One region of the Bacillus mesophilum genome, then DNA from elsewhere that is predicted to be linked to it. Evidence: a T-box and tRNA genes for the amino acid it is inferred to sense, from the RefSeq annotation. Region 1 holds a T-box; the other regions hold tRNA genes.
What was found. The T-box of region 1 lies ahead of argS (arginine--tRNA ligase). A T-box ahead of a tRNA ligase gene usually reads a tRNA of that ligase, here a tRNA-Arg.
Positions count from the first base shown of each region.

Region 2: it has a tRNA-Arg gene. The T-box ahead of argS (arginine--tRNA ligase) is inferred to sense a tRNA for this amino acid. The anticodon was not compared.
Region 3: it has a tRNA-Arg gene. The T-box ahead of argS (arginine--tRNA ligase) is inferred to sense a tRNA for this amino acid. The anticodon was not compared.

Region 1 is NZ_WBOT01000007.1:42,856-46,139, forward strand. It holds gene F7732_RS18240 (FtsW/RodA/SpoVE family cell cycle protein) at 573-1,748, shown strand; T-box leader at 1,781-1,996, shown strand; gene argS (arginine--tRNA ligase) at 2,059-3,284, shown strand, end outside.
Region 2 is NZ_WBOT01000003.1:450,255-453,538, forward strand. It holds gene whiA (DNA-binding protein WhiA) at 1-323, shown strand, start outside; gene F7732_RS11805 (HPr family phosphocarrier protein) at 350-607, shown strand; gene clpP (ATP-dependent Clp endopeptidase proteolytic subunit ClpP) at 761-1,357, opposite strand; tRNA gene F7732_RS11815 (tRNA-Arg) at 1,692-1,763, opposite strand; gene F7732_RS22645 (hypothetical protein) at 1,838-2,035, shown strand; cyclic di-GMP riboswitch class I at 2,158-2,252, opposite strand; gene rpoN (RNA polymerase factor sigma-54) at 2,418-3,284, shown strand, end outside.
Region 3 is NZ_WBOT01000001.1:214,993-218,276, reverse strand. It holds gene F7732_RS01145 (methyl-accepting chemotaxis protein) at 1-264, opposite strand, end outside; gene F7732_RS01140 (acyltransferase family protein) at 600-1,640, shown strand; tRNA gene F7732_RS01135 (tRNA-Arg) at 1,768-1,841, shown strand; gene F7732_RS01130 (vWA domain-containing protein) at 2,361-3,029, shown strand.

The DNA.
Region 1 (3,284 bases):
ACACTCGCCCTCTCTTTCGGGAATTACTCTGCCGTTCTATTTCCCCAAACCGGGACTCGCCCTCTCTTTCGGGAATTACTCTGCCGTTCTATTTCCCCAAATCCTCACCCGCCCTCTCTTTCGGGAATTACTTTGCCGTTCTATTTCCCCAAACTGACACTCGCCTTCTCTTTCGGGAATTACTCTGCCGTTCTATTTCCCCAAACTGACACTCGCCTTCTCTTTCGGGAATTACTCTGCCGTTCTATTTCCCCAAACTGACCTTCGCCCTCTCTTTCGGGAATTACTTTGCCGTTCTATTTCCCCAAATCCTCACCCGCCCTCTCTTTCGGGAATTCCCCCTTCTCCCTATACCTGGTTTAAACCATTTTGTCATTTCTATTTAAAAAGGAAACTATCCTAATTCCATTTTCGTCTATACTGATAGATTATTATTTTCACTGCTGCAAAGATTGTATTGAATGACTATCTCTGCTTTGTTAGTCTAAAGGAAAATAATGTTTAATTTAGACTGCTGGCATTGAGATATCATAGAGATATAGAGATGATAAAAAGGGAACTGGGTGTTATTAATGAATCGGCAAAACAGGATTGCAGAACGTTTTGATTGGAATTTAAGCTTGCTGCTGTTTTTATTTTTTATCATTAGTTGTGTTGCTATATACAGCGGGCAATCAACTTCTCAATATAATGTCAATTTCGCTCTCGCCCAAGTTAAAAATTATGTGGCCGGGACCGTCATCTTAGCCATTGTGATGTACTTTGATACAGAACAGGTAAAGAAGCTTGCCTGGTATTTGTTTGGGTTTGGGTTCATTCTGCAGGCTGGATTGTTCGTTGCTCCAGAATGGCTTGCTGAGGAGAGAAAAGGAGCAACACTATGGTACCAAATAAAGTTCTTGGGTTCTGTCCAGCCTTCTGAGTTCTTTAAGATCTTTTTAATTATTGCGTTAGCTAAAGTAACCGTTGGTCATCATAAAAAGTATGTGTCCAAAACGTTTCAAACGGATTTATTGCTCCTTTTAAAAATCGGCGGTTTGACCTTTATTCCATTTGCATTAATTGTGGTCGAGGATTTAGGGACAGCGCTTGTTATTTTGGCGATCATGACTGGGATTATTCTCGTTTCCGGAATTACGTGGAAGCTGATTCTTCCGATTATCACTCTTGGAAGCGCAGCTGTTGCCGGTATATTATATCTTGTGATCCGGGCGCCGCAATACCTTGAGAAATACGTTGATACGTATCAGATGTATCGCATTTATGCCTGGTTAGATCCCGTTGGCCACCGTCAGGGAGATGGCTTGCAGTTATATAATTCCTTGCATGCAATCGGCTCTGGTCTTCTATCCGGAAAAGGCTTTTATGATCGGCAAGTGTATATCCCCGATGTTCATACCGATTTTATTTTTAGTGTCATTGGGGAAGAATATGGTTTTATTGGCGCCAGTATCGTCATTGGATTATTCTTTTTGCTGATCTATCATTTAACGAAGACAGCCTTAGAAGCTGCAGATCCTTTTAATACGTATATTTGTGTTGGCATTATTGGCATGATCACCTTTCATGTCTTCCAGAATATCGGCATGACCATCCAAGTGCTGCCGATTACGGGGATTCCGCTTCCTTTTATCAGTTATGGCGGAAGTTCGATTATGGGGAATATGATGGCAATGGGACTTGTCTTTGGAATGAGATTTCATCAGAAAAATTACATGTTCTCATCTGGGAAAAATTATGTTGACTAAATTTTACAATCACGTATAATACGGTATTAATATTAAAATCAATGACGAAGAGAGTAAGATACTGTGTTTACCAAAGCGAGACAGGGATGGTGTGAGCCTGTTGGTAGCCTTTATTCGAAACGCACTTCTGAGTCCAGTGCTGAAAAATCAGTAGGCTCTGGCGGTGATGACCGTTAAGACATGTATATTCAAGGGGTCCTATTGGACAATCAGAGTGGTACCGCGGGTATTTCAAACTCGTCTCTATTTTTAGAGACGGGTTTTTTTGTTTTTTAAAAGAACATTTAATCTTAAGGAGGCAGCTCGTATGATTGATTTCAAGAAAATATTCAGTTCTGCTTTAAACCTTCATTTTCATGATCATATGTCACTGGATCAAATTGAAGCACTTATTGAAACGCCCAAAAACCCGCTGCATGGAGACTTAGCTTTTCCATGTTTTCAACTAGCTAAAGCATTGCGAAAAAACCCCGCTGAAATTGCACAAAAAGCCGCTTTGGAGCTTCAAGGCTCCCTAATCCATCAGGCTAATGCAGTTGGGCCATATCTGAATGTCTTCTTTTCCAAAGAAGCAGCATCTGCACAGATTTTAGAAGAGGTTCTTAAACAAAACAGATTATTCGGCACCAATCAATCCGGGAAAAACAAAACCGCCTTACTGGATTACTCTTCTCCCAATATTGCCAAGCCATTTTCAATGGGACATTTACGTTCAACAGTCATCGGCAATGCTCTGGCCAACCTTGCAGAAGCATGCGGATATCAAACTGTACGAATCAACTATATCGGGGATTGGGGAACACAGTTTGGAAAACTCATTACTGCTTACCAAAAATGGGGAAGCCCTTCAGCAATTGAAAAGCAGCCCATTCAAGAGCTTTTTAAATTATATGTCCGCTTTCATGAAGAAGAAAATAACGATACAGAACTTACGGCAGAAGCAAGACGTTCTTTTAAGAAATTAGAAGATGGAGATCAAGAAGCAGAAAAACTCTGGAAATGGTTTAGAGATGAATCACTGACTGAGTTTCAGCGCATTTACAAACTATTAAATATCTCCTTTGATTCTTATCAGGGGGAAGCCTTTTATAACGATAAAATGGGGAACGCCGTTTCAGCGCTAAGAGACAAGGGATTACTATCGGACTCGGAAGGTGCCGAGGTTGTTTATTTAGACGACGGGCTCCCTCCCTGCTTAATAAAAAAATCGGACGGTGCCACATTGTATGCAACAAGAGATATTACAGCAGCCTTGTATCGCAAAACTCAATATCAATTTGATCATGCTTTATATATTGTTGGCCAGGAACAGTCAGTTCACTTTAAGCAAGTTAAACAAGTCATAAAAAAGCTGGGCTGTCACTGGGCAGATGATCTTTTTCATATCCCATTTGGTTTATATTTAAAAGACGGGCAAAAAATGTCGACAAGAAAAGGAAAAGTCATTCTTCTTGAAGAGGTCGTTCTTGAGGCGATTAAACTGGCTGAAATAAACATAGATAACAAAAATCCTAATCTGGAGAACAAAAAGGAAAT
Region 2 (3,284 bases), on a different contig from region 1:
TCAGGATTGTCCGTGATATGCGAAACTCGGTTAACCGTCTTGTAAATTGTGAAACTGCGAACTTGAACAAAACGATTGGTGCAGCACTGCGCCAAGTCGAAAACATAAAATATATTGAACAAACGGTAGGGCTGCAAATCCTTCCAGATAAATTACGGGAAATTGCAGAACTGCGTGTAGCTTATCAGGATGTAACACTAAAAGAGCTTGGGGAAATGGTGTCTGGCGGAAATATCAGCAAATCAGGCATTAATCACCGACTTCGTAAAATTGATGAAATTGCAGAAAAGCTAAAAGCGGGTGATATTACAATCCCCCAGTAGCGAGCAATAGGAGGATTGATTTTTTTATGGTGGAAAAACAGGTTGAGGTAAAATTAAAAACAGGTTTACAGGCACGGCCAGCGGCATTATTCGTTCAAGAAGCAAATCGTTTTTCAGCTGATATTTTTCTGGAGCGAGATGGAAAAAAGGTAAACGCGAAAAGTATAATGGGCTTGATGAGCCTGGCTGTCAGCACGGGTGCCACAATTACATTAATGGCTAGCGGCAGTGATGAACAAGAAGCGCTAGAGCAATTGGCTAAATACATTCAGCAAGAACAATAGAAAGAAAGGGCACATTCTTAGGAGTGTGTCCTTTTTCGTGGGAGATTTTGCGAACTAGAAGCTGAGGAGTAGATTTTGTCCAGCTGCTAATTTTTTGAATCTAATTTCATGAACAAAAAAGTGAGGCACATGTTAGTGCCTCACTCTGAACCATTATTTTGCTTCGTTTGGATTGCGGGAAATGATTTTGTCAATTAAGCCGTACTCTAATGCTCTTTCAGCTGTCATAAAGTTATCGCGGTCTGTATCCTTTGCAATCACTTCAAGCGGCTGTCCAGTGCGCTCTGCAAGAATCGTATTTAATTTTTCGCGAAGGAAAAGAATACGTTTTGCAGCAATTTCAATTTCAGTTGCCTGACCTTGAGCACCTCCAAGTGGCTGGTGAATCATCACTTCACTATTTGGAAGTGCGAAGCGTTTTCCTTTTTCACCGGCAGCAAGAAGGAAGGCACCCATTGAAGCAGCCATACCTGTGCAGATCGTAGAAACGCTTGGCTTGATGTATTGCATAGTATCGTAAATCGCCATGCCAGCCGTGATGCTTCCGCCTGGAGAGTTGATGTATAATGTAATATCTTTTTCAGGATTTTCAGCCTCTAAGAATAGCAATTGAGCTACAATGGAGTTGGCAACATTATCATCGATTGCACTGCCAAGCATAATAATACGGTCTTTTAAAAGGCGGGAGTAAATATCATAAGCACGTTCCCCGCGGTTTGTTTGTTCGATAACTGTAGGGATTAAATTCATTCTAATTCCTCCTTTAAAATTAAGGGATAGTGCAGACTTAATTCTGTAAGACATACACCATTTTTATGTAGTTTCATCATACACTAATGGTCAATAAAGGTCAAAAGAATCGCACCTTTAGGAAAGCGAAATCGTTCGACAGATTTTGATTGACCTATTTCTAAATACTTTTTGTGAACATTCCACTTTATATTTTACCCAACCTGTATATTTTTAACACCTTGTGGGAAAATAAAAAATTGCTTGCCTGTTTTCAGAGGAGTAAAGAAGAAAATAGAACGATCCTTCTAAACAAGAAAAGGCCATTGCTTTATTCAGCAATGGCCTTTTCATACACCCTCGGAGGGAATCGAACCCCCATCTCAAGAACCGGAATCTTACGTGCTATCCGTTGCACCACGAGGGCAGATTATCAAGTACTGTAAACACTCAAATTCCTTAAGCGTTACGAATACTAATTATAGGATAATATGAACAACATTGCAACATTCTTTTAGCATGTCTATGAGTTTGCTGAAATTGCTTCGAGAGAGAGGGGCAGAAATCAAAAATGCCGGTCCATCATTCAATGATGGATCGGCATGCTGGACAGGTGATAACTTCATTCTTTCTGAACTGAATCTTCTTGAAATCGTTCTTGGTGAAAGTCGTAAAGACATTGTACTTGTGTCCGCATAAGCATGTGTGCTGGTCCTTGACGACGTGTCTAATTTCTTTGTCCTTGCTGAGTACTGTTGGAAAAATCATTGTTCACCCTTCTTAAAGCAGTATTAGGCAAATTAAAAAGGAATGATCGACTTATATGCAACCCGGCTGCCATGGCATGTGTACAAGCACATACTTTAGGCCCGTGGCTTTGCGTCTTTTACTTTCGTAAAATTTGCCCAATGGAATAATACCATAAAATGAAAGATAAATCATTGTAAAATTTTGATTTGTAACAAAATAGAAATATAGAGTTTTTTTGGAAACGGTTTCTCTGGGTCTTTTTCTCTGTCAGTAATTATCCATACAATTATAGGGCTTCTTCCTGTAAAATAGGAATGAAGGGGGAAGCAGAATGGATTTAAAAGCAGGTTTATGGCAGCAGCAAACCTTGAAGTTAGCGATGACCCAGGAGTTAAAGCAGTCTATTGAGCTATTGCAATTTAATTCCCAGGAGCTCACTGCTTTTTTGGAAGAGAAGGCTCTGGAAAATCCCCTGATGGAGCTAAACTCAAATTTTGTGAAAACAATGGATCCCCGTGCACAGCGAATTAAAAAATCAAAGCTTAAACAAAATCAAGATAAAGAGAAATGGATTGAACAGCTTGCTGTAAATGTTCAGCAATTGGATGATTATCTGATTCAGCAGCTTCCAGCCAATCTGACAGAACTGGAAAAAAAAATCATTCTTCATTTTATATACAGTCTTGATGAAAACGGTTACTTATATAATATTAATTTGCCGCAGGTTGCCGAGCTTTATGATGCTGATGGAGAAACTGTGCGAGAGCAGCTCGATCTCTTGCAGCACTTAGAACCGGCAGGGATTGGTGCACGCAGTTTGCAGGAATGTTTATTATTGCAGCTGGAGCGTCTGGTGCCAGTCAACGAAATGGCTGAAGAAATTATCCGTCAGCACTTTCAATTGTTTGCAGATAAAAAATGGAAACAGTTAGCGAGGGAAATCAAAGCAGATGTAAAAGAGATTCAAGCAGTCTATGATCTCGTGCAGACGTTAAATCCTAAACCGGGAGCAAGCTTTGCTTCCGAAAAGCCAGCATATATCATACCTGATGTCATCGTGTATACAGAACAAAACGGCCTTCACATCCAGCTATATGATGAAAATGTACCTAGTATTTCCTATAATGAAGGATATGCAAAGAAACTTCATAGTGCAGGTGATCAGCAGGTGGGTCGTTACCTGCAGAACCGGCAGCAG
Region 3 (3,284 bases), on a different contig from region 1:
CCCAATGGTACTTCCTTTGCGATGAAATGCTGTTGTAACTTCAGAAATATTGACTGCTCTTTCACCGGCTTCTTCAACTGTATTCATTTTAGAGCCTGCTAAGGTTAATAAAATAAACGTAATGATGGTTGAAGCAGTAAAAAGCCCTATTGTTATGAATAAAACCATTCCATATTTCTGACCCAGCTTTAACTTTTTCCACCAATTGGAGCTCATTACTTTTTGCATATGCTCCGTAATTTTTCTATCTCGTTTTTTTTCCATTTTCTTCTTTACTTTCTTTCTAGAACCTTTTAGTCCTTTCACCACATTCCCCTCCTGATCGTCTCCGAACTGCTATGCCAATAGAACTATATTTATATAACATTTTTACTATTATATAAATTCATTATAATCCATAAGATATACCTTTTGAAGAATAGTTTTAACAAAAACAATATTATTACTTTACAAACAATTAACAAAATGGGTATATACACCTATTTATTGGATAAATCTAGTATCACAACTTAGATTTACCTCTACTCTGTCTGTTTGATTCGTGTTAATTTGGGTAAATGAATATTGGTTTTTAGGGGGTCTTTAATAGAGGAGGATTTATGGAAAAAAGAAATTTCTACTTTGATAACGCGAAGTTTATTTTAATTTTCTTCGTTGTATTTGGACATCTGCTCCGCTCTTTTATTGAAGATAATGAAACAATCTTTACAGTATATAAAGTGATTTATTCCTTTCACATGCCTGCTTTTATTCTCGTTTCAGGCTTTTTTGCAAAAGGATATTATGAAAAAGGCTATATACAAAAAATTGCCAAGAAATTAATTCTGCCTTATTTGCTTTTTCAAGGCATCTATTCGCTGTTTTATTATTATCTGTACAACAGGCCTTCCATTGATATGGATCCATTTAATCCACATTGGTCCCTGTGGTTTCTTATTTCCTTATTCTGCTGGAATATCATGCTCTTATTGTTTTCTAAGTTTAAACCCGCCTATGCCATTACAGCCGCTTTGTTCATCGGATTGGCAATTGGGTATGTGGATTGGGTTTCCAACTATTTAAGCTTATCAAGGACCTTTGTATTTTTCCCATTATTTTTAGCAGGCTACTTTCTTAAGAAGGAGCATTTAGCTCTTATAATGAGACCGTCAGCAAGAGCTTCTGCAATAGGTATTTTTGCGATTGCAACAGCACTTTTTTACCTGTATCCAGACATTAACTATCAATGGCTTCTCGGAAGCAAACCATATGCAGAAATGGGTGCAGCTTCGTTTACTGCAGTTCTAACCAGACTTGGATTCTATCTATTAAGCTTTCTCATGGTTTTTAGTTTTCTTGCATGTGTGCCAAAAGGACAATATTTCTTTACTAGACTTGGCAAAAACACCTTGTATGTGTATTTATTGCATGGCTTTATCGTTAGGCTCTTTAGAGAAAGCGACCTGCAGAATTACTTTAACGAGCCTGAGCAATTTCTCATGCTCGCGAGTATCTCACTGCTGCTGACTTTATTGCTGTCAAGCGGGCTTGCAACCGCCCTGACACAGCCTCTGATTGAGCTTAAGACCGCAAAACTACACATGTTAAAAGCTCGCCTTTCGGCAATGCTTAAATTTTATCGGAACAAACGATTAAATTAATAATTTGGGGCTGAGTTTCTCTCTATGAACTCAGCCCTTTTATAATTCTGTGTGAGTGAGTATTTCGTTTGACCAGGACCACTTTGCCATTTTATAATAAATAATCGACGCTCATGTTACATACCATGTCCCAGTAGCTCAGCAGGATAGAGCGACAGCCTCCTAAGCTGTAGGTCGTAGGTTCGATTCCTATCTGGGACGCTCAAAAGAAACAGCCGTAAACCCTTGGTGTTATTGGGTTTGACGGCTGTTTTATTTTCGAAACAAACGTTCTCTTTTCTGAATTATTTTCGGCATTGGCGTCTGTTCAAAAAGACGCTCAATTATGGCTATACAACATACCCCATCTCTTCTAAACATTCAGTATTAGGGAATCTTGAACAATATAGCTGCACTACTTTAATAAATAATGCAACAATATTAATCTACTTTCCATTATCTTCCTATGTATTTTCATTCACACAATTATCCTGCCCTTAAGTAAAATTACTTCCTAATAATTATTATCCTAAAACATTCTTAATCTTTCTAAATCTGGAAGTTATAATATCAACACAAGCGCGTTTTTACGTTATAATGAAGAAAATTCACCATTGAGACAAGCTTCTAAGAGCTTACAGAGACTAAACTGCATTCGCAAGGAATCTAAACTAGCTACAGATCCTAATTACTATTCTGCAGCTTCTTGAAAGTCTAATAAGAAAAATGGAGGGATTTATTTTGAGCACCATTTCATTAAAAAAGAAAGCAGCTGGAATCGTTTTAGAGAAAAAGAATCTTAAAGGTGTTGTGGCAAGAGTTGGTCTTGTTTTAGATATTTCTGGCTCTATGCGGAGATTATACCGTGAAGGAGTTGTTCAGGAAGCTGTCGAACGCGTTTTAGCTGTTGCCAGTCAGTTTGATGACGATGGGGCATTAGATGTGTGGGTTTATGACAACGAGTTCACCAGATTACCAGCTGTAACAGAAGAAGAAATTGCAGATTATGTAAATCAGCAGATTTTAGCAAATGACTCCATCCATAAGTTCGGCAGAAACGACGAACCAAAAGTCATGGAAGATGTAATCCAAAAATATATAAATGAAGAACCAGGTGATGATCCTGTGTTCCTAGTATTTATAAACGATGGAGGCTGTAAGCCCGGTATTAAGAAGTTTATCGTTGAATCATCTGTTCAGCCTATTTTCTGGCAGTTCATCGGAATTGGAGATGCTAATTTTGATGTATTGAAGAAATTGGATACGATGGAGGGAAGAGTTGTTGATAATGCGAATTTCTTTCATTTGAGTAACCTGGAACATGTATCTGATGAAGAATTATATGACCAACTATTGAATGAATTTCCGCTTTGGATTAAAGAGGCGAAGGAAAAGAGAATTTTGCGTTAATAGCTTTTAATTTAATCTATTTAGATAAGCTATGTTCATGAACACAGCTAAAGATAGATCATCCATCCTAAGCAGCAAATGTAGATTTAATAAGATAAAAATGCAGCCTTTAATATGGCTGTATTTTCTTTGTTTTAAGGCCGCATTTCCATTATGCATGATGTAAGACTATAACCAAATCCAAATTAGATATTATGCACAATTAATTATGGAAATGATGCTAGGCGCGATGCTTAACAAGCTAAGACCATCAAC